Beijerinckia sp. 28-YEA-48: one gene and its partner. The protein of the gene in region 1 interacts with the protein of each later gene in a pairwise test. Links are inferred from orthologs where the notes say so. Each region holds a gene or a part of one and is shown in the gene's direction. Other genes may lie near its edges.

Region 1 (8,974 bases):
GCCGAAGCTCAGCGGCTTCCGCCCCGATGGCCGGCCCTATGAGGTGCGGGCCAAATCCGGCGTCCAAGACGTGCGCACGCCGAAGGTCATCGAACTCAACGAGATCGAGGCGCGCATCCGCACCGCCGACGATACCAATGTCAACATCAGCGCGCCGCGCGGCGTCTATGACAGCGCCGCCGACACGATGGCGCTCGCCTCGGACGCCACCGAGGGCCGCATCCGCATCACGAGCTCTTCGGGATATGATATCGTTCTGCGCAGCGCCGACGTGCGCTTCAAGGACAGCACGATGACGTCCGACGAGCCCGTGACAGTGCGCATGAAGAACAATACGGTTTCAGCCGACAAACTCGAAATCGCCGATAAAGGCTCGGTGGTGATATTTTCCGGCAATGTGAAGTCAACGATCGTGCCCGACCTCAGTCTGGAAGCCGATCAAGTGAAAGGCGAACAATGAAGGGCGTTGCAATTGGATTCGGGTTGGCCGTGCTGATCGCGAACGCGGCTCTCGCGCAGCGCGCGGGCGCTGTCTTGCCCGGCGGTAATGCCCGCTCGCCAGTGAATGTCGATGCCGCCAAGCTCGAATATTTCGACAAGGAGCAGAAGGCGGTCTATTCGGGCGGTGTCGTCGCGCGCCAGGGCGATGCGATCATGCGCTCCACCACCCTCACCGTCATCTTCGACCGCGATGCAGCGGGCGACGGTACCGCGAGCAGTAGCGGAACCGCCACCAGTGGCGGCAGCGGCAGCACTGGCGCTGGCCCGACCAGCAATCAGGTCAAGCGCATTGAAGCCACCGGCCCGGTCACCGTGATCGAAAAGGAACGGGTTGGAACCGGCGATCGCGGCGTCTACGAGCGCGCCGAGAACAAGGTCTATCTCATCGGCAATCCGACCTTGAGCGAGTGCGGCAATGTGGTGAAGGGCGATAAGGATTCGCGGCTGATCTACGATCTGACCAACAGTCGGGCGCAGATCACCGGCCGGGTTTCCAGCACCTTCGTGCCCGGCGGCAGTAATTGCGGCGAAAAGCCGACTGCTAAACCTGCCCGTCCCTAACCTGACGGATACTTGTCCCGGATTCGCTTTTTTCGCGGAATCATTTAAAGCCCTGCGGCCTCCTCTCTCAACGCGTTGCCCATGTCGCTGTTCTCCCAACTTTCCCGGCCGGGCCTCGCGGTCGTCCGTTTTGGACGCGGGCTGAACGACCGCGTGCGCGAGCGGGCGGAACAAGCCGGCCTGATCGAAAAGGTCGAAGACGAGCCAGCGCCGGCGCTCGACGCCCTTGCCAGCCGTGAACTGCCGCCGCCCGAGGTCGCCCATCTCGGCGACGGCTCGCTCGGCGCCTATAATCTGGGCAAAAGCTACAAGGGCCGCCAAGTGGTCGCCAATGTCAGCTTGAACGTGCGGCGCGGCGAATCAGTCGGCCTGCTCGGTCCCAACGGCGCCGGCAAGACCACGGTCTTCTATATGATCACCGGCCTGGTGAAGGCCGACAAAGGCTCGATAGAGCTCGACGGCCGCGATGTCACCGGCCTGCCGATGTATCAGCGGGCGCGGCTCGGGATCGGCTATCTGCCGCAAGAAGCATCGATTTTCCGGGGTCTCTCGGTCGAGGACAATATCCGGGCCGTGCTCGAAGTGACGATCAAGGATCGCGACGAGCGCGAAGCGGAACTCGATGCCCTGCTCGACGAATTCGATATCAAGAGACTGCGCAAGTCGCCCTCCATCGCCCTTTCGGGCGGCGAGCGGCGGCGTTGCGAAATCGCCCGGGCCCTGGCCGGGCAGCCAACATTCATGCTGCTCGACGAGCCTTTCGCCGGCATCGACCCGATCGCCGTGGGCGATATTCAGGCCCTGGTCCGCCATCTGACCCAGCGCGGCATTGGCGTTCTGATCACCGACCACAATGTCCGCGAAACCCTGGGTCTGATCGACCGTGCCTATATTATCCACAGTGGCCATGTGCTGACCGAGGGCCTGCCGGAGGAGATCGTCGCCAATCCGGACGTGCGCCGCTACTATCTCGGCCAGGACTTCCGTATGTAAGGCATTGCCGGCGCTTCGCGGTGCCTTTGAAATAATAAAATAAAATCAGAATATTAGATATCTTTCTGGGATATCCTGCCACGCCAGTTTCCGCGCCTCGCGAGACCCCTTCATGGGCTCTTAACCGCCAGCCCGCTTCGCCCGATAAAATCCGCAGCAAGTCTCCCTGACAGGATTCCTTATGCTATAAGGAAGCAAGAAACGGGCCGAACTTGTGTACGGCCAAGGTCAGCGTGGGTCGAGTAATGGCGCTTTCAACTCGCCTCGTCATGCGTCAGGGGCAATCCCTGGTGATGACGCCGCAGCTTCTGCAGGCGATCAAGCTGCTGCAATTGTCGAGTTTTGAACTGTCGGCCTTTGTCGAACAGGAACTTGAGCGCAATCCGCTGCTTGAACGGGCCGAGGAGGCCCCCGAGGCGCCAGGTGCGCTCGAATCCTCCGGCAACGACAGCACTTCGAACGACGATTTCGATGGCGGATCAGACGACGGCGACTATGCCGGTGACAGGGATTATTCCGGTGGCGACGACGACCATGCGCCGGAATGGGCGAGCGACACCCTCGTCACCTCAGCCAATAACCTCGAAAACGACCTCGGCACCGAAATCTCCAACACTTACGACGCCGATATGGTGGCGCCGAAAACACCCACCAGCAACGAGGACCCCTCGCTCTCGGCCACATCCTGGACGGGGACGCAGGGTTCCGCCTCCTCCGATGGCGGTGGCGAAAGCCCCAATCTGGAGGCCTATGTCGCCAGCCAATTGTCCCTGCCCGAACATCTCGAACAACAGTTGGCGCTCGCCCTGACCGACCCGATGGACCGGCTCATCGGCCATACCTTGATCGATGCGATCGACGAAGCCGGTTATCTCCGAGAGCCTGTCGCGGAAGTCGCCGAACGGCTCGGCACCACGCTCGAGCGCGTTGAACAGGTGCTGCGGGTCATTCACACATTCGAGCCAAGCGGCATCGGCGCGCGTGATCTGGCTGAATGCCTGGCCATCCAGCTGCGTGAGCAAGACCGTTTCGATCCCGCCATGCAGATCTTCGTCGCCCACCTGCCACTGTTGGCGCGGCGCGATTTTGCGCAGTTGCGTAAATTGTGCGGGGTCGATGATGAAGACCTGACCGATATGCTCAATGAAATCCGCAGGCTCGATCCCAAACCGGGCCGCGCCTTCGGCGGCACGCCCATGCAGCCGGTGATTCCAGATGTCACTGTGCGAGCGGCGTCGGATGGCAGCTGGCTGGTGGAGCTGAATGCGGAAGGATTACCGCGCGTCCTGGTCAATCAGACCTATGCGGCACGCGTCGGCGGCAACAGCCCGACCAAGGCGGCCGACAAATCCTATATTGCCGAATGCCTGCAGAGCGCCAACTGGCTGACGCGCAGCCTGGAACAACGCGCCCGCACCATTTTGAAAGTCGCCAGCGAAATCGTGCGCCAGCAGGATGCCTTCTTCGCCAAAGGCGTCGAACATCTGCGTCCGCTGAATCTGAAAATGGTCGCTGATGTCATAGGCATGCATGAATCGACCGTGTCGCGGGTGACATCCAACAAATATATGTCAACACCGCGCGGTTTATTCGAATTCAAATATTTCTTCACCGCCGCTATTGCATCGCACTCGGGTGGCGAAGCCCATTCGGCCGAAGCTGTGCGGCACCGCATCAAACAGATGATCGATCAGGAAGATGCCAACTCGGTTCTATCTGATGACGCCATTGTTCTGCGTTTAAAACAGCAAAATGTAGAGATCGCGCGACGCACGGTAGCCAAATACAGGGAAAGCCTGCGGATCGCCTCATCCGTCGAAAGACGTAGGGAAAAGCTCGCCGCCGTCCGAAAAAATTCTTAAGGGCCCAGGCAGCCATTCAGTTGAATTTCATGCTATAATCACGCCGCTGCGAAGGTTCTCCCGAACCTTCGCAGCAAGAGGGTCTCGCCCGCCAACTGGCGGCACTTGCATCTGCGCTCCCGGTCGCCTATGCAGCGCCGCTTTGGAAGGGTGTTCGGACGCAACAGGGTGTTGCGCAATTGGCTAAGTATTTTAGCCAAGCTGATGCAGCAACCAATGCATCGACGTTACGTTGATGCAATCAGGAGTGGGCGACGAATGGATCTACGTGTTTCCGGCAAGAACTTCGACATTGGCGAAGCCCTGCGTCAGCGCGTGCTTGAACGCGTCAGCGCAGCCGTGGATAAGTATTTCAATGGTTCCGTCGCAGGCCACGTGATCCTCGATCACGAAGGCACTGGATTTAAAGCAGACTGTACGCTGCACCTTTCGTCTGGCACGACATTGCATTCGGAAGGCCGCGCGCATGAAGCTAATGCTTCATTCGATCAAGCCGCTGAACGACTTGAGAAGCGGCTGCGACGCTACAATCGACGATTGAAGGATCGCCATGCTGGCCCCAACGGGGTCAATGGTGACAGCGACTTCGAAACGATGGCACGCTACATCCTCGAAGCGCCCACTGACGATCACGATGACGGAACGGAGTTCCACCCCATCATCGTTGCGGAGAAGACCGAAGCCTTGCAGACAGTCTCCGTCTCCGAGGCAGTCATGGATCTCGATATCACCGGCGCGCCGGTGATGGTGTTCCGCAACGCTGGCAGTGACCGTGTCAATATCGTGTATCGCCGTCGTGACGGGAACATCGGTTGGATTGATCCAGCCGGTGCGGCCAAGAGCAACTGAAGCCCAACAACACCGCACGTCGAGCAGTTTTCGGATATCCCATCATGCGCATGAGCGATTTGATCAGCTCGGCCTCGATTTTGCCCGCGCTGAAAGCGTCGAGCAAAAAACAGGTCCTGCAAGAAATGTGTGCGACGGCAGCCCTCAGTTGCGGGCTGCCGGAGCGCGAAATCTTCTACACGATCACGCAGCGTGAACGCGTCGGCTCGACCGGCGCCGGCAACGGCGTCGCCATCCCGCATGGCAAGTTCGCGAAGCTTAATCGCATCGTCGGTGTGTTCGCACGGCTCGAGAAGCCGGTGGATTATGATTCACCGGATGGCGTGCCGGTCGACCTCCTCTTCATGCTGCTCGCGCCCGAAGGTGCGGGCGCAGATCATCTGAAGGCGCTGTCGCGCGTGGCCCGCCTGCTGCGCGATCCCGAAGTCACCGCGAAATTGCGCGCGACGAAGGATTCCGATGGCCTCTTGTTGTTGATGACGCAGGACGCCAAGCCGTTCGCGGCCTGACGTTCGAGACTTCCACAAGTTCCCGCCCGGTTCTGTTACGATCAGAACCGGGCCATTTTTCTTTTGGCTTTTCTTCTGGCCTGTGGCCGTCCCTCAAAACATTTGCGACATAAAAATCCGCATCGGGCTATCGACCGCGGAGAATAATTTTGCGGCCATGACCAGCGCGATGATCACGACGAGCGGCTTGATAATCTTTTTGCCGAGCGTGATGGCGAGCGCCGAACCGATCTGAGCGCCGACCAGCGCGCCCACAGCCATGCACAGTCCAATCGGCAGGTTGACGACGCCCATCGCCAGAAAGACGATGAGACCACCAACATTGCTCGATCCATTGGCGACCTTGGTCAGCCCCGTGGCGCGCACCGCGCCGTAGCCCAGAAGACTGACGATGGCGGCCATGTAAAGCGAACCGGCACCCGGCCCAAAGACGCCGTCATAGAAACCGATGAGCGGCACAGCCGTCAGATTGAACGCGACCGGAGACAGTCGGCTGTGCGCGTTATGATCGGTGAGCTGCGGCGACAGAATGAAATAAACAGCAACCGCCACCAGCACGAACGGAATGATCGCCGACAACAGGTGCTTGGGGACGAAATTGACCGATTGGGCCCCGATGAGAGAGGCGCACAAAGCCACCGCGCCGATCGGAAGGGCGCGTCGCCATTCGATCAAGCCGCGTTTGGCAAAGGCGGCGACCGCCGACAACGTGCCAACCGAGCCCTGAAGCTTGTTCGTGGCGAGCGCCGTGACAGGATCGAGCCCCGCCAGAAGCAGCGCCGGCAAAGTGATCAGCCCACCACCGCCGGCAATGGCATCCAGACAGGCGGCGACCATGGCCGTCAAAGTCAAAACGGCAAGTGTGGACAGGTCGACGTCAAACACGAGAGATCGTTGAAGGCTTACGGGGATCTATGGCGCGCTGCGGCATGTGTCGGTTTGACTTACAGACAGAGTGAAGGCCGGCACCGGTAGCATTCCGGCATTGGCCAGCCAAGCCATCCGCTTTCGCTCTAGATCCAGCAGCGCGCGCCGTAGTCGATCACATAATTCTGCGGCGAGGCGGCGATCCGCGCCATGCCGCGCTCCACCACCGTGTCGTCGGTCAGCAGACGCACCGGCATGTCGCGCAAAAGACGCTGCAGTGGCGCCTTGGCTTCGAAAGCCGCTCGGAAGGCTGCCTCGTCGAGGAAGTCGGCCATTTTCGGTAGGACGCCGCCGGCGAGCGTCACGCCGCCGCGCGCCATGAGCACCAGCGCCATGTCGCCGGCATAGCGTGCCACCAATTGCCAGAACTGCCGCAGGGTCGCTGCTTCCGGCCCGTCGGGGGCGGCGCGCGCCGCGGCCCCAATGGCAGCGGCATCGAGCCCTGACGGCGCCAGACCGGCCACCGCGCGGCGGGCGGCGTGCAGACGTTCCAAGCCAGGCCCCGACAGCAGCCACTCGGCCGACACCCGGCCAAGCGTCTTGTCGAGATAGGACCAGATCCGCACCTCCTCATCGGAGGCTGGACCAAAATCGATATGACCGGCTTCGCTGGGCAGAACCAGCAGGCCAGCGGGGGTCTCCGCCAGGGCCGCCAGCCCCATGCCCGTGCCCGGGCCAAGCACGATCCGTGTTCCAACCGTGCCCTGCGGGCTGCCGATGCGCCGCGCGTCGGTCTCGCCGACCACCGGCAGAGAAAGCGCCAGCGCTTCGAAATCATTGAGCAGCAGCCCCTGTTCGAGGCCCAGATGTGCCGCGATCGCCGGGCCATCGATCGCCCAGGCGGCATTGGTGAGCTGCAGCCGGCGCCCGGCCATCGGCCCGGCGGCACAGACAATCAGACTGCTGGCGCCACGCCCAAAGCCACTGAGCATATGGGCGGCCGCCGCGCCAAGATCGCTCCATTCGCCAGTCTGCAATGTGCCCAGGCGCCAGACCGGCCCGCCGGGGGCTTCGGCATGCGAGAAACGCATGTTTGTACCGCCGACATCGCAGAGCAGCAGCGGAAAGGGGAAAATCTTCATGGAATCAATCTAGTCTCATCGCACGACCAAACGCTACCCCCGAAACAGCTTCGTGGTGCTGCAGCACTTTACCCGCTATACGATAACGCGAGTTATTATCTCGCCTGTTACGAACTGGTGCCCATGCAAGCCGAAAAGAAGCCGGAAAACGAGCCGCTTTTTCTTCTCTACGACGTCGGTCGACTGATGCGCACGCGCGCCGACCAGGCGGCGCGATCGATGGGTATGACCCGGGCACAATGGGTTATTCTTTTGTGGGTGGAGATGCGGCCGGGCCTGTCGCAGAACGAACTCGCCAGCCTGGTCGAAGTCGAACCGATCACCGTTGGGCGGTTGGTCGACCGGCTGGAGACCCGCGGCATGATCGAGCGGCGCGATGACCCCAAGGACCGGCGCATTCATAGATTGCACCTGGCCGAAGACGCGCGGCCGGTTCTCGACAAGATTCAGGCCTATCGGGCCAGCCTCAACACGCAATTCACCAGTATCCTGGGGGCCGATGCGCTGGCGCAGCTGACCCAATCCCTTGCCAAACTCAAAGCACAGATCGTTGACGACTCTGCGCTATTTCACAAATTCGGATAGCCTCTAAGTTCGGATAGTCTCTATGTCGTCCACACGTGAAAACGCCAATCGCGATCCCGCCGCCGTCGTTGTCGAATTGCGCGAGGCGCGCGAGACCAACGAGCCCCCACGGGCGGATGCCTCGGGCCGAAACGCGGCCGATGAACTGGCCGGCGAGAAAATCGACGCCAGTACGCCGGCCTCCAAGCGCAAGCGGTTGCGCGGCATTTTGATGCTCGGCGGCATCGCCGCCGTGGTCGTCGTCTCGGGCATCATGTGGCTGCGCGGCGGCCGCTATGTCTCCACCGACGATGCTTATGTGCGCTCTGCTAAACTGATGGTGTCGACCGACGTGTCTGGCATCGTTTCTTCGATCGACGTGAAGCAGGGCCAACGCGTCAAAGCCGGCGACGTGCTCTTCCGCCTTGATGACCGCCAGTTCCGCAACACCTTGGAACAGGCGCGCGCGCAGCTGGCGCAAACCAAGCTCAATATCGAAGCCCTGCGGCAAGACTATCAGCGCATCCAGGAAGACATCACCACCGAGGCGGCGCTGGTCGATCTCGCCCGCACGGCTTTCGACCGCGCGCAGGCATTGGCGCGCAGCAATTTCGGCACCCGCGCACAGCTCGACCAGACGCGCTACTCGCTGGCGGCGGAGGAGAGCAAACTCGCCTCTCTGAAACAGCAGGCGGCGGTGGCGCTGGTGCGTCTCGGCGGCACGCTCGACGCGCCGATCGAAAGCAATCCGCAGGTCATGCAAGCCCAGTCCCAGGCCGACGAAGCGCAGCGCGTGCTCGACCGCTCCGTGGTGCGGGCGCCGTTCAACGGCATCGTCACCGCCGTCGAGCAATTGCAGGTCGGCACCTATCTCGTGTCGCAGACGGCGGCGCTGACCAATACGGGCGCTGTCGGCCTCGTGTCGGAAGAGCGCGTGTGGATCGATGCCAATATCAAGGAAACCGATCTGACCTACGTCAAGACCGGCGACCATGTCTCCTTCACCGTCGATGCCTATCCCAGGCATGAGTGGAGCGGCAAAGTCGATACAATCTATCCGGCGACCGGCGCTGAATTCTCGATCCTGCCGGCGCAGAATGCGGGCGGCAACTGGGTCAAGATCGTG
Region 2 (9,244 bases), 2.4 Mb from region 1 along the record:
GTCAATGCCATGCATGACAGCCTGACGCCGCTTGGCGGGCTGATTGCCATGCTCAATATCCAGCTTGGCGAGATCATCTATGGCGGCGCCGGCGTCGGCCTCACGGGCATGCTGCTGTTCGTCGTGCTGACCGTCTTTATGGCTGGCTTGATGGTCGGTCGCACGCCGGAATATCTGGGCAAAAAGATTGAGGCGCGCGAGGTGAAACTGGCGGCGCTGACCCTGCTCGTCATGCCCGTCGGCATGCTCAGCTTCGCAGCGCTCGCCATCGCCACCGGGCATGCTCACTCGAGTGTGCAAGATGCCGGCCCACACGGCCTGTCGGAACTGCTCTACGCCTATTCGTCGGCCACGGGCAATAACGGCTCCGCCTTCGCTGGCTTCAACGCCAATGTGGTCTGGCACAATACGTTTCTCGGCCTGTCGATGCTGATCGGCCGGTTTGGCTATATCATTCCGATCCTGGCCATCGCCGGCTCACTGGCGCTGAAGAAAACGACGCCCGCCTCCGCCGGTACGTTTCCGACCCATGGCCCGATCTTCATCATCCTGCTGGTCGCCACGGTTCTGATTGTCGGCGCCCTCACCTTCCTGCCGGTCCTGGCGCTCGGCCCGATCGCCGAACACGTGTCCATGCTCGCTGGCCAGAAATTCTAAGAGGTTTCATCATGTCCAAACATGCTCCGGCCGAGATTGGGCTCTTTGCTCCAGAAATCATCTGGCCCGCCATTCTGAACAGCTTCAGAAAGCTGGATCCGCGCAGTCTCGTGCGCAATCCCGTGATCTTTTCCACGGCGCTCGTCTCCCTCATCGCGAGCATTCTCACGATCCGCGATGGCTTCAACGGCGGCGCGACTTTCTGGGTCGGCTTGCAGGTGTCCGTCTGGCTTTGGTTCACGGTTCTCTTCGCAAATTTCGCCGAAGCGGTGGCGGAGGGACGCGGCAAGGCGCGGGCGGATGCCTTTCGCGCCACCCGCTCCAATGCACGCGCCAAGGTTCTCATTAACCCGCCCAATCGTGAACTCTATGAGTTTCAGGATGCAGATCTGTTGGAGCCGGACACGGTCATCCTTGTCTCGGCTGGCGAGACCGTGCCGACCGACGGCGAGGTGATCGAGGGTATTGCCTCTGTGGACGAGAGCGCCATCACCGGCGAGAGCGCGCCCGTCATCCGTGAATCCGGCGGCGATCGTTCGTCGGTCACCGGGGGCACGCGGTTGATTTCCGATTGGCTGGTGGTGCGTGTCACCACCAAGCCCGGTGAAACCTTCCTTGATCGCATGATCGCGCTTGTCGAAGGGGCGAAACGACAGAAGACACCCAACGAGATCGCGCTGGATATTCTGCTCGCGGGCCTCACGCTGGTTTTCCTGTTTGTCGTCGCCACGCTGCCCTTCTTTGCCTCCTGGACGGGGACGCAGATCCCGATCGTCTATCTGATCGCTCTGTTCGTCACCCTGATCCCGACGACCATCGGCGGCTTGCTATCGGCCATCGGCATCGCCGGCATGGACCGCCTGGTGAAAGCCAATGTGATCGCCAAATCAGGCCGCGCGGTTGAAGCTGCCGGCGATATCGATGTGCTGCTGCTCGACAAGACCGGCACCATCACCTTCGGCAACCGCATGGCCGATGCGTTCGACCCGGTGCCGGGTGTCGAGGAACGCGACCTGGCGAGCGCGGCTTATCTGTCTTCGCTCGCCGACGACACGCCGGAAGGGAAGTCGATCGTCGATCTGGCTGCGCGTAAGTTCGGCTTGAATGCTTCAGGCGCGGATGCCAACTTTATCCCCTTCACGGCGCAAACCCGTATGTCGGGCGTCGATCTTGCCGATGGTACGATCATTCGTAAGGGCGCCGTCGATGCAATCTTGACGCTGACTGGCAACAAGGCCGATGCGGCGCTTGACGGCATCGTGCGGCGCATCGCCAGCACCGGCGGCACACCGCTTGTCGTTGCCAAAAATGGCCGCCTGCTCGGCGTCATCCATCTGAAGGACGTGGTGAAGCCGAATATCCGCGAGCGTTTCGCCGAGCTGCGCCGCATGGGCATCCGCACGGTGATGATCACCGGCGACAATGCCCTTACTGCGGCGGCCATCGCCGCCGAGGCGGGCGTCGACGATTTCTTGGCCGAGGCAACGCCGGAGAAAAAGCTCGAGCTCATCCGCCGTGAACAGGCCGAAGGACGGTTGGTCGCCATGTGCGGTGACGGCTCCAACGACGCGCCGGCTCTGGCCCAAGCCGATGTCGGCGTGGCGATGAATTCCGGTACGCCGGCCGCCAAGGAGGCTGGCAATCTGATCGACCTCGATTCCGACCCGACCAAATTGATCGAAATCGTGCTCGTCGGCAAACAGCTGCTGATTTCGCGCGGTGCGTTGACGACCTTCTCGATCGCCAATGACGTGGCCAAATACTTCGCCATCTTGCCGGCTTTGTTCGTAACGGCCTATCCGGGTCTCTCGGTGCTCGACATCATGCGCCTGGGCACACCGTCAAGCGCCATCCTGTCGGCGATCATTTTCAACGCGCTGGTTATCGTCGCGCTGATTCCGATTGCTCTGAAAGGGGTTTCCTACAAGCCGGCCTCGGCATCGTCGCTGCTGACGCGCAACCTGGTGATCTACGGCATCGGCGGCCTCATCGTACCCTTCATCGGCATCAAACTGATCGACCTCCTGGTCGACTTCCTGCATCTGGCCTGAGGAGACGAATATGTTCGCCTATCTTCGCCCTGCCCTTGCGCTGACGGTTCTGTTCACGATCCTGACCGGCCTCGCCTATCCACTGGCCTTCACTGGCATCGCCCAGGTGATCGCGCCGCAGGCGGCCAATGGCAGCCTGATCGTCAAGGACGGGCACGTCCTCGGTTCAGCGCTCATCGGCCAGGAGTTCAAGTCCGACCGTTATTTCCATGGTCGTCCGTCAGCCACGACCATGCCGGATCCGAATGATCCGACAAAGACCGTGGATGCGCCCTATAATGCGTCGGCCTCTACCGGCACCAACCTCGGCCCGACCTCGGAGGCGCTGTACAAGAGCATCTCTGAGCGGGCGGCGGCGCTTGGCCCAGGCCCGGCCCCGGCCGATCTCGTCACGTCGTCCGCCTCCGGCCTCGACCCGGACATTTCGCCGGCGGCGGCGTTTATCCAGGTCAATCGCGTCGCTGCGGCGCGCGGCATGGCCCCTGATAGTCTCCGCGCCCTGGTGGAAGCCCAGGTCCAAGGCCGGTTGTTCGGCATTCTCGGCGAACGGCGCGTCAATGTTCTGGCTTTGAATTTGGCCCTGGACCAGACTAAACCATGAGGTGTTATGGGAGAACCTGAAGCCGCACGCCCCGATCCCGACGCTCTTCTCCAGGAAGCGCGAAAGAGCGGGCGTGGCCGGCTAAAAATCTTTCTGGGCGCCTCCCCTGGGGTCGGCAAGACCTATGCGATGCTGGAGGAGGCGCGCGCGCGCCGGCGCGCCGGCATCGACGTCGCTGTGGCGCTGGTCGAGACGCACGGCCGCGAAGAGACGGCGGCTTTGCTCGCCGATCTCGAATATCTGCCACGGCGCTCCTTCGAATACCGTGGCCAGACACTTGAAGAACTCGACATCGATCAGCTGCTGGCCCGCAAGCCGCAGCTCGCCCTCATCGACGAATTCGCCCACACCAATACGCCGGGCTCTCGCCATCCCAAGCGTTGGCAGGACGTCATGGAGGTGCTGGATGCGGGCATCGACGTCACCACCACTCTCAACATCCAGCATATCGAAAGCCTCAACGATGTGGTGGCGCGCATCACTGGCGTGCGCGTCCAAGAGACCGTGCCGGACGAGGTTCTGTCGCGGGCCGACGATATCGAACTGATCGACCTGCCGCCCGAAGAGCTGATGAACCGCCTGCGGGCCGGCAAGATCTATATTCCGGCGCAGATTGGCCGGGCGCTCGACAATTTCTTCAACAAGGGCAATCTGACGGCCCTGCGCGAACTCGCTTTGCGCACGGCGGCGAGCCGCGTCGACGCCGAAATGATCAACTGGATGCGGTCGAATGCCGTGTCTGGCCCCTGGCCGGCGCAGGAACGCCTACTCGTCTGCATCAATGAAGCACCCGTCGCCAAAGCGCTGATCCGTGCCGCCAAGCGCATGGCGGACCGGGCGAAAATTCCCTGGATCGCCGCGACCGTCATCACCGCCCAACGCGAGGCGCTTGGCGCCGGCGCCCAGGAGCTGACCAGCGAGGCGCTGCGATTGGCCGAGGCGCTGGGCGGCGAGGCGGTGACCCTGCACGCGGAATCGAACGCGGCGGCCGAACTGCTGACCTTCGCACGTAAGCGCAATGTCACGCGACTTGTTGTCGGGCGGCCGCGCCGCAAAGGACTGAAAGGCTTTTTCCGCGAGGACGTTGCTGACAAACTCGTCGACAGTGCCGTCGATTTCGAAGTCACGGTGGTGGCTCAGCACGCCCGCGCCGCGCGGCGGCGGATCGATCTCACCGCCTCCGCCGGCTATCGCCATTGGACGCCGCCGGTGCGCGCCTTACTGGAAGCGGTGGCTGCGACCTCTGCCGCGACGGCGGTGGCTTGGCCGTTCTGGCCCCATCTACCGGTGGCGTCGCTCGCCGTCTTCTATCTGGTCGCCGTCCTGGTTGTCGCCTTCCGCAACGGTTTATGGGGCGCGGCGCTTGGCAGTGCCTTGGGTTTTCTGGCCTACAATTATTTCTTCACCACGCCCTATTACACGCTCGCCGTCGAACAGCATGAGGCCATCGTCGGCCTGCTGGTGTTCATGGTCTCCTCCGCTGTCACCGGCACCCTGGCGAGCCGGCTGAAGAAGCAGGTGGAAGGCATGCGCATCGCGCAGCGGCGCACCGAGACCTTGTTCGAGTTCGCTCGCAAGATCGCCAGGGCAACCCAGGCCGACGATGTGCTGTGGGCCGCGGCGGCGCATCTGGCGACCACGCTCAACTGCCGCTCGCTCATCATGATGCCCGATGCCGACGGCTTGTTGCAGCAGGTGCAGGGCCATCCCTCGATCGAGGAGGATCTCGATCCGCGCGTCGAAATGGCGGCCCGTTGGGCCTTCGAGAAGAATGAACCGGCGGGCGCTGGCACTGGCACTTTGCCGGCCAGCGAATGGCTGTTCGTGCCGCTCGCCACGGCGACCGCATCGCTCGGCGTCATCGGCGTCCTGTTTCGCGATCCACGCCGTTTCAACGATCCGGAGATGCGCCGGTTGCTGCTGGCGGTCGAAGATCAGATCGCGGTGGCGGTCGAGCGTTTCAACCTTGCCGCCGATGTGGAAGCGACTAAGGTGCGCGCCGAAGGGGAAAAGCTGCAGACGGCCCTGCTCAATTCGGTCAGCCACGACCTGCGCACGCCGCTCGTCTCGGTCATCGGGGCGCTGACCGCCATCAGCGACAGCAATGCGCCGCTCAGCGACGAGGACAAGCGCGTGCTCAACGCCGGCGCTCTCGACGAAGCGCGTCGTCTCGATCGCTACGTGCAGAACCTGCTCGACATGACCAAGCTCGGTTATGGCGCGCTACGACCCAAGAGCACGCCCGTCGATCTGCGCGAGATTGTCGGCCGGGCTCGCGGCGAATTGGCGCGTACCCTCACCCTGCATCCGCTGACGGTGGAAATGGCGGCGGATCTGCCGCGTGTCCATGTTGACCCGGTGCTGATCGGCCAGGCGCTGGTCAACGTGCTCGACAATGCCGCCAAGTTTTCGCCAGACGGCAGTCCAATTATCATCAGGGCACGGGAGGACAATGGTTTCGTGCGTCTCGACGTGATTGACCGAGGACCGGGCATTCCACTTGAGGACCGCGAAAAGGTGTTCGACATGTTTCATCGTTTGCGCCAGGAGGACGGGCAGCCGGCTGGCACCGGGCTCGGCCTCGCTATCGTGCGCGGCCTGGTTGAAGCCCATGGCGGCACCGTCGAGGCGCAGACGGGTGATGACGGCATCGGCACCACCATCCGCCTGCGGCTGCCGATCGCCAGCGCCCAGACCGTTCCGGAGGAAGCCCGATGACGGCGCCGCGTGTTCTGGTGATCGAGGATGATCCGGCGATTCGCCGCTTCCTCAAGATTGCCATCAGCAGTATCGGCTTTGTCATGGAGGAGGCTGATCGTGGCCGCGTCGGCCTTGAACGCGCCGCCACCTCGGCGCCCGATGTGGTGGTCGTTGACCTCGGCCTGCCCGACATGGATGGCAAGGCGGTGGTGACGGCGATCCGCGAATGGTCGAAAGTGCCGATCCTCGTCCTGTCCGTGCGTGACTCCGAGGGCGAAAAAATCGCCGCGCTCGATGCCGGCGCCGACGATTATGTGACCAAACCCTTCGCCACCGGCGAATTGCTGGCGCGGCTGCGGGCGCTTTTGCGCTCGCGCCGACCGGTCGAGACCGAGCGTTCAGTCATCACGTCGGGGACGCTGACGATCGATCTCGCCAACCGGCTTGTGCTGGTCGATGGGGTTGAGGCGAAGCTGACGCGCAAACAATTCGATGTGCTGGCGCTGCTCGCCCGGCACCACGGCCGGCTGGTGACGCATAGGCAGCTCCTCACCACGGTCTGGGGACCGGCACATGTGGAAGACGCGCATTATCTGCGCGTTGCCGTCGGCCAGATACGCGAACGCATCGGCGACGATGCCGCCGATCCGCAGTTCATCATGACCGAGCCTGGCGTCGGCTATCGCCTGCACGCGCCGGCCGACCAACAGGCGTGATCAATCCACTTTCACGCCGGATTCCCGCACGATCTTGAACCAGCCCAAATATTCCGCTTCGGCGGCCTCGCGGACTTTCTCTGGCTTCATCTCTGGGTCCGGCAGGTCGGAATCGAAACTGTCGATCCGGGTGGTGAATTCTGGATCCTTGATCGCCATCGCGTAAGCCTGGTTCAGGCGATCCAGAATGGCCTTGGGCGTGCCAGCGGGCGCGGCGAGATAGAGGGTCGATGCCTTGTCGGCCAATTGCGGCACGCCCAATTCGGCGATCGATGGCACTTGCGGCAACTGCTTGATCCGGCCGGGCGCGATGACGGCGAGCGGCGTCACCTTGCCGGCACGCGTCAGCGGCAGCGATCCCACCGGCGTGTCGATCATCCAGAGGATCTGATTATTGGCCAATTCCTGCAGCGCCGGCGCGCCGCCTTTATAGGCGGCATGGCGCAGGTCCAGGTTCAAGGCGCGGACGATTTCGGCGCTCCACAGATGTGAGGGCGTGCCAGGGCCAGCCGAGCCATAGGAATATCGCCCTGGTTCCTTCCTGACCTTTTCGACGAGATCGGCGAACGAGGTGACGCCGGACTGGGTGGATGTGGTCATAACGCCCGGTGTCGAAGCGATGAGCGAGATGTAACTGAGTTTGGGCAACTCAGCTTCGCTCGTTTTGGACCGCAGCGCTTCGAAGATCGCGAGCGACGAGACGCCGGAGACAAGCAGCATATAGCCATCGGGCGGCGCGCGAACGACGCTCTCGGCGCCCACAGTGCCGCCAGCACCTGGCCGGTTGAGCACCGGCATGGTCTGGCCGAGCAGCACGCCAAGTTTAGCGGTGACGACCCTGGCGAAGGAGTCGACATAGCCACCGGCTGGAAACGGCACCACGACATTGACCGGTTTGTTTGGGTAAGTCTGTCCCACAGCCTGGCCGTGAAGACCGCCCAGAGTGACAGTCGCGAGAATAAACGCCATTTGGCGTGCGGACATCCGTGTCATGCTTCCCTCCCCGAGATGATTGGCCGATCGCTATCCCTGCAAGGGCACGATTTTTCCGTGGCCGCTTTCGTAGCGGGCCAGCATGCGCACGTAATAAGGCCAGAACCGCTCCAAGGTGGCGCGGCTCGCCAGCTTCTCTTCCTTCATTTTGACTTCGTCTTCCGGCGGCAAAATAATGGGATAGCCGGTGGCGGCGAGGGTGATCTGCTGCCGGCAGGCCTTTTCGAGCGTGATGCCAAGCGTGCCGGCGACCCCCATGGATTCGCCGCAGAAGACCACGCCATGATTGTTCATGAGCACTGCTTTGCGTGAACTAAGAACCTTGGCGAGGTCGCGGCCAAGGGCCTGAGTGTCAATCAGATAGGACGTACCGCGATAGCGCGGCAGGTCATGGCCGAAATAGCAGCCCTCGTGACCAAGCCCGACAAGCAGCTCTTCGGTGGCCGCGAACAGGCAGCCATAGAAGGGGTGGGTGTGACCAACGACATCGATCTCCGGTCGCGCGATCATGATCTCCGTATGGATGGGCCATTCCATATGGACGGTGCCCTCTCCATACAGTTTGTGGCCCGCGAAATCGATCAAAGTGAAATCGTCGGGTCCTTCGATCTCGGCCAGGCCGACGCCGGCGCGCTTGAGCCAGAGCCCTCTGCCCTGCGGATCGCGCAGCGACAGATGGCCGAGGTTCTTGTCCTCGTGGCCATAGAGAGCCAGAACGCGGCAGCCGACAGCGATTTCGTTCAGTTGCGTCGCGATGCGATCGTCGATCATGGGTGCTCCCCTTCTCTTCAAGCCGGTTGCGCGACCGCGCCGAGCGCCGGCATGACGTGGCTGGCGAATAGATCGATCGAGCGCGACGACTCTTCAAACGACATGTCACCGAAGACGAACTGGCCAGTGAGATAGTTAATCCCCGCCTTGTCGATCTTGGTTCGCAGGAATTGCTTCACGGTATCTGGCGAGCCGGCGATGCCGCGTCCCAGTTTCTGCAGGCCGGCGAAGTTATCGGCGCGTTCGCCAAGCATGGGCGAGCGCCCGTGCAGGCGATAGAGATAGTTGAAGCTGTGGAACCACTTTCGATAGCATCTGTCGGCGATGTCCATGGCTTCCGCGTCGCTGTCCGCGACCACGATGAAGAGCGACAGGCCAGCCAGCATATCGCGGGACGGTTCTTCGCCGTGGAGGTTGCGCCATGTCTCGCGATAGCGGTCGACGCGCGAGCGCATTTCCTCCGGCTCGAGAATGCAGACCATGTTCATTTTATATTTGGCGGCGAAATCGGCGTTCTCGAATGATTGAACGCCCATCCACAGCGGTGGATAAGGCCGCTGCGCCGGTTCGAGTTCGATCGGCACATTGTCGGCTTGGCGATATTGTCCCTGATAATTGACCTGCTTCTGGGTGAGAGCTGCCAGCAGGATGTCGAGGGTTTCCTGATAGACCTGCCGTGACGTTTCCTTGTCGGAGGCCTCGCCATAGTAATGGCTCTCGATCGGCGAAATGCCCCGGCCAAGCCCGACTTGCAG

What was found.
Region 2: the proteins of ptsN (region 1) and BLW50_RS06630 interact in binary tests that used the Escherichia coli proteins (3 or more experiments, as listed by UniProt). The link is inferred for Beijerinckia sp. 28-YEA-48 from one-to-one orthologs.

What each region holds. Positions count from the first base shown.
Region 1 is NZ_FNSI01000001.1:3,814,558-3,823,531, forward strand. What follows is about bases 3,589-6,542. They hold ptsN (PTS IIA-like nitrogen regulatory protein PtsN), read left to right. Parts: upstream 3,589-4,810; coding sequence 4,811-5,275; downstream 5,276-6,542. Other genes in these bases: rpoN (RNA polymerase factor sigma-54), read left to right, coding at 3,589-3,917; raiA (ribosome hibernation-promoting factor, HPF/YfiA family), read left to right, coding at 4,176-4,766; BLW50_RS17950 (TSUP family transporter), read right to left, coding at 5,369-6,160; BLW50_RS17955 (glucokinase), read right to left, coding at 6,289-6,542. Also shown: LPS export ABC transporter periplasmic protein LptC, read left to right, coding at 1-460; BLW50_RS17925 (LptA/OstA family protein), read left to right, coding at 490-1,062; lptB (LPS export ABC transporter ATP-binding protein), read left to right, coding at 1,144-2,055; more of rpoN, read left to right, coding at 2,301-3,588; more of BLW50_RS17955, read right to left, coding at 6,543-7,233; BLW50_RS17960 (MarR family winged helix-turn-helix transcriptional regulator), read left to right, coding at 7,219-7,869; BLW50_RS17965 (HlyD family secretion protein), read left to right, coding at 7,892-8,974. UniProt on the Escherichia coli protein: Seems to have a role in regulating nitrogen assimilation.
Region 2 is NZ_FNSI01000001.1:1,418,896-1,428,139, forward strand. The notes cover bases 3,004-6,227. They hold BLW50_RS06630 (sensor histidine kinase), read left to right. Parts: upstream 3,004-3,315; coding sequence 3,316-6,027; downstream 6,028-6,227. Other genes in these bases: kdpC (potassium-transporting ATPase subunit KdpC), read left to right, coding at 3,004-3,309; BLW50_RS06635 (response regulator), read left to right, coding at 6,024-6,227. Also shown: potassium-transporting ATPase subunit KdpA, read left to right, coding at 1-657; potassium-transporting ATPase subunit KdpB, read left to right, coding at 669-2,708; more of kdpC, read left to right, coding at 2,719-3,003; more of BLW50_RS06635, read left to right, coding at 6,228-6,725; BLW50_RS06640 (Bug family tripartite tricarboxylate transporter substrate binding protein), read right to left, coding at 6,726-7,718; BLW50_RS06645 (class II aldolase/adducin family protein), read right to left, coding at 7,749-8,489; BLW50_RS06650 (LLM class flavin-dependent oxidoreductase), read right to left, coding at 8,507-9,244. UniProt on the Escherichia coli protein: Member of the two-component regulatory system KdpD/KdpE involved in the regulation of the kdp operon. KdpD may function as a membrane-associated protein kinase that phosphorylates KdpE in response to environmental signals.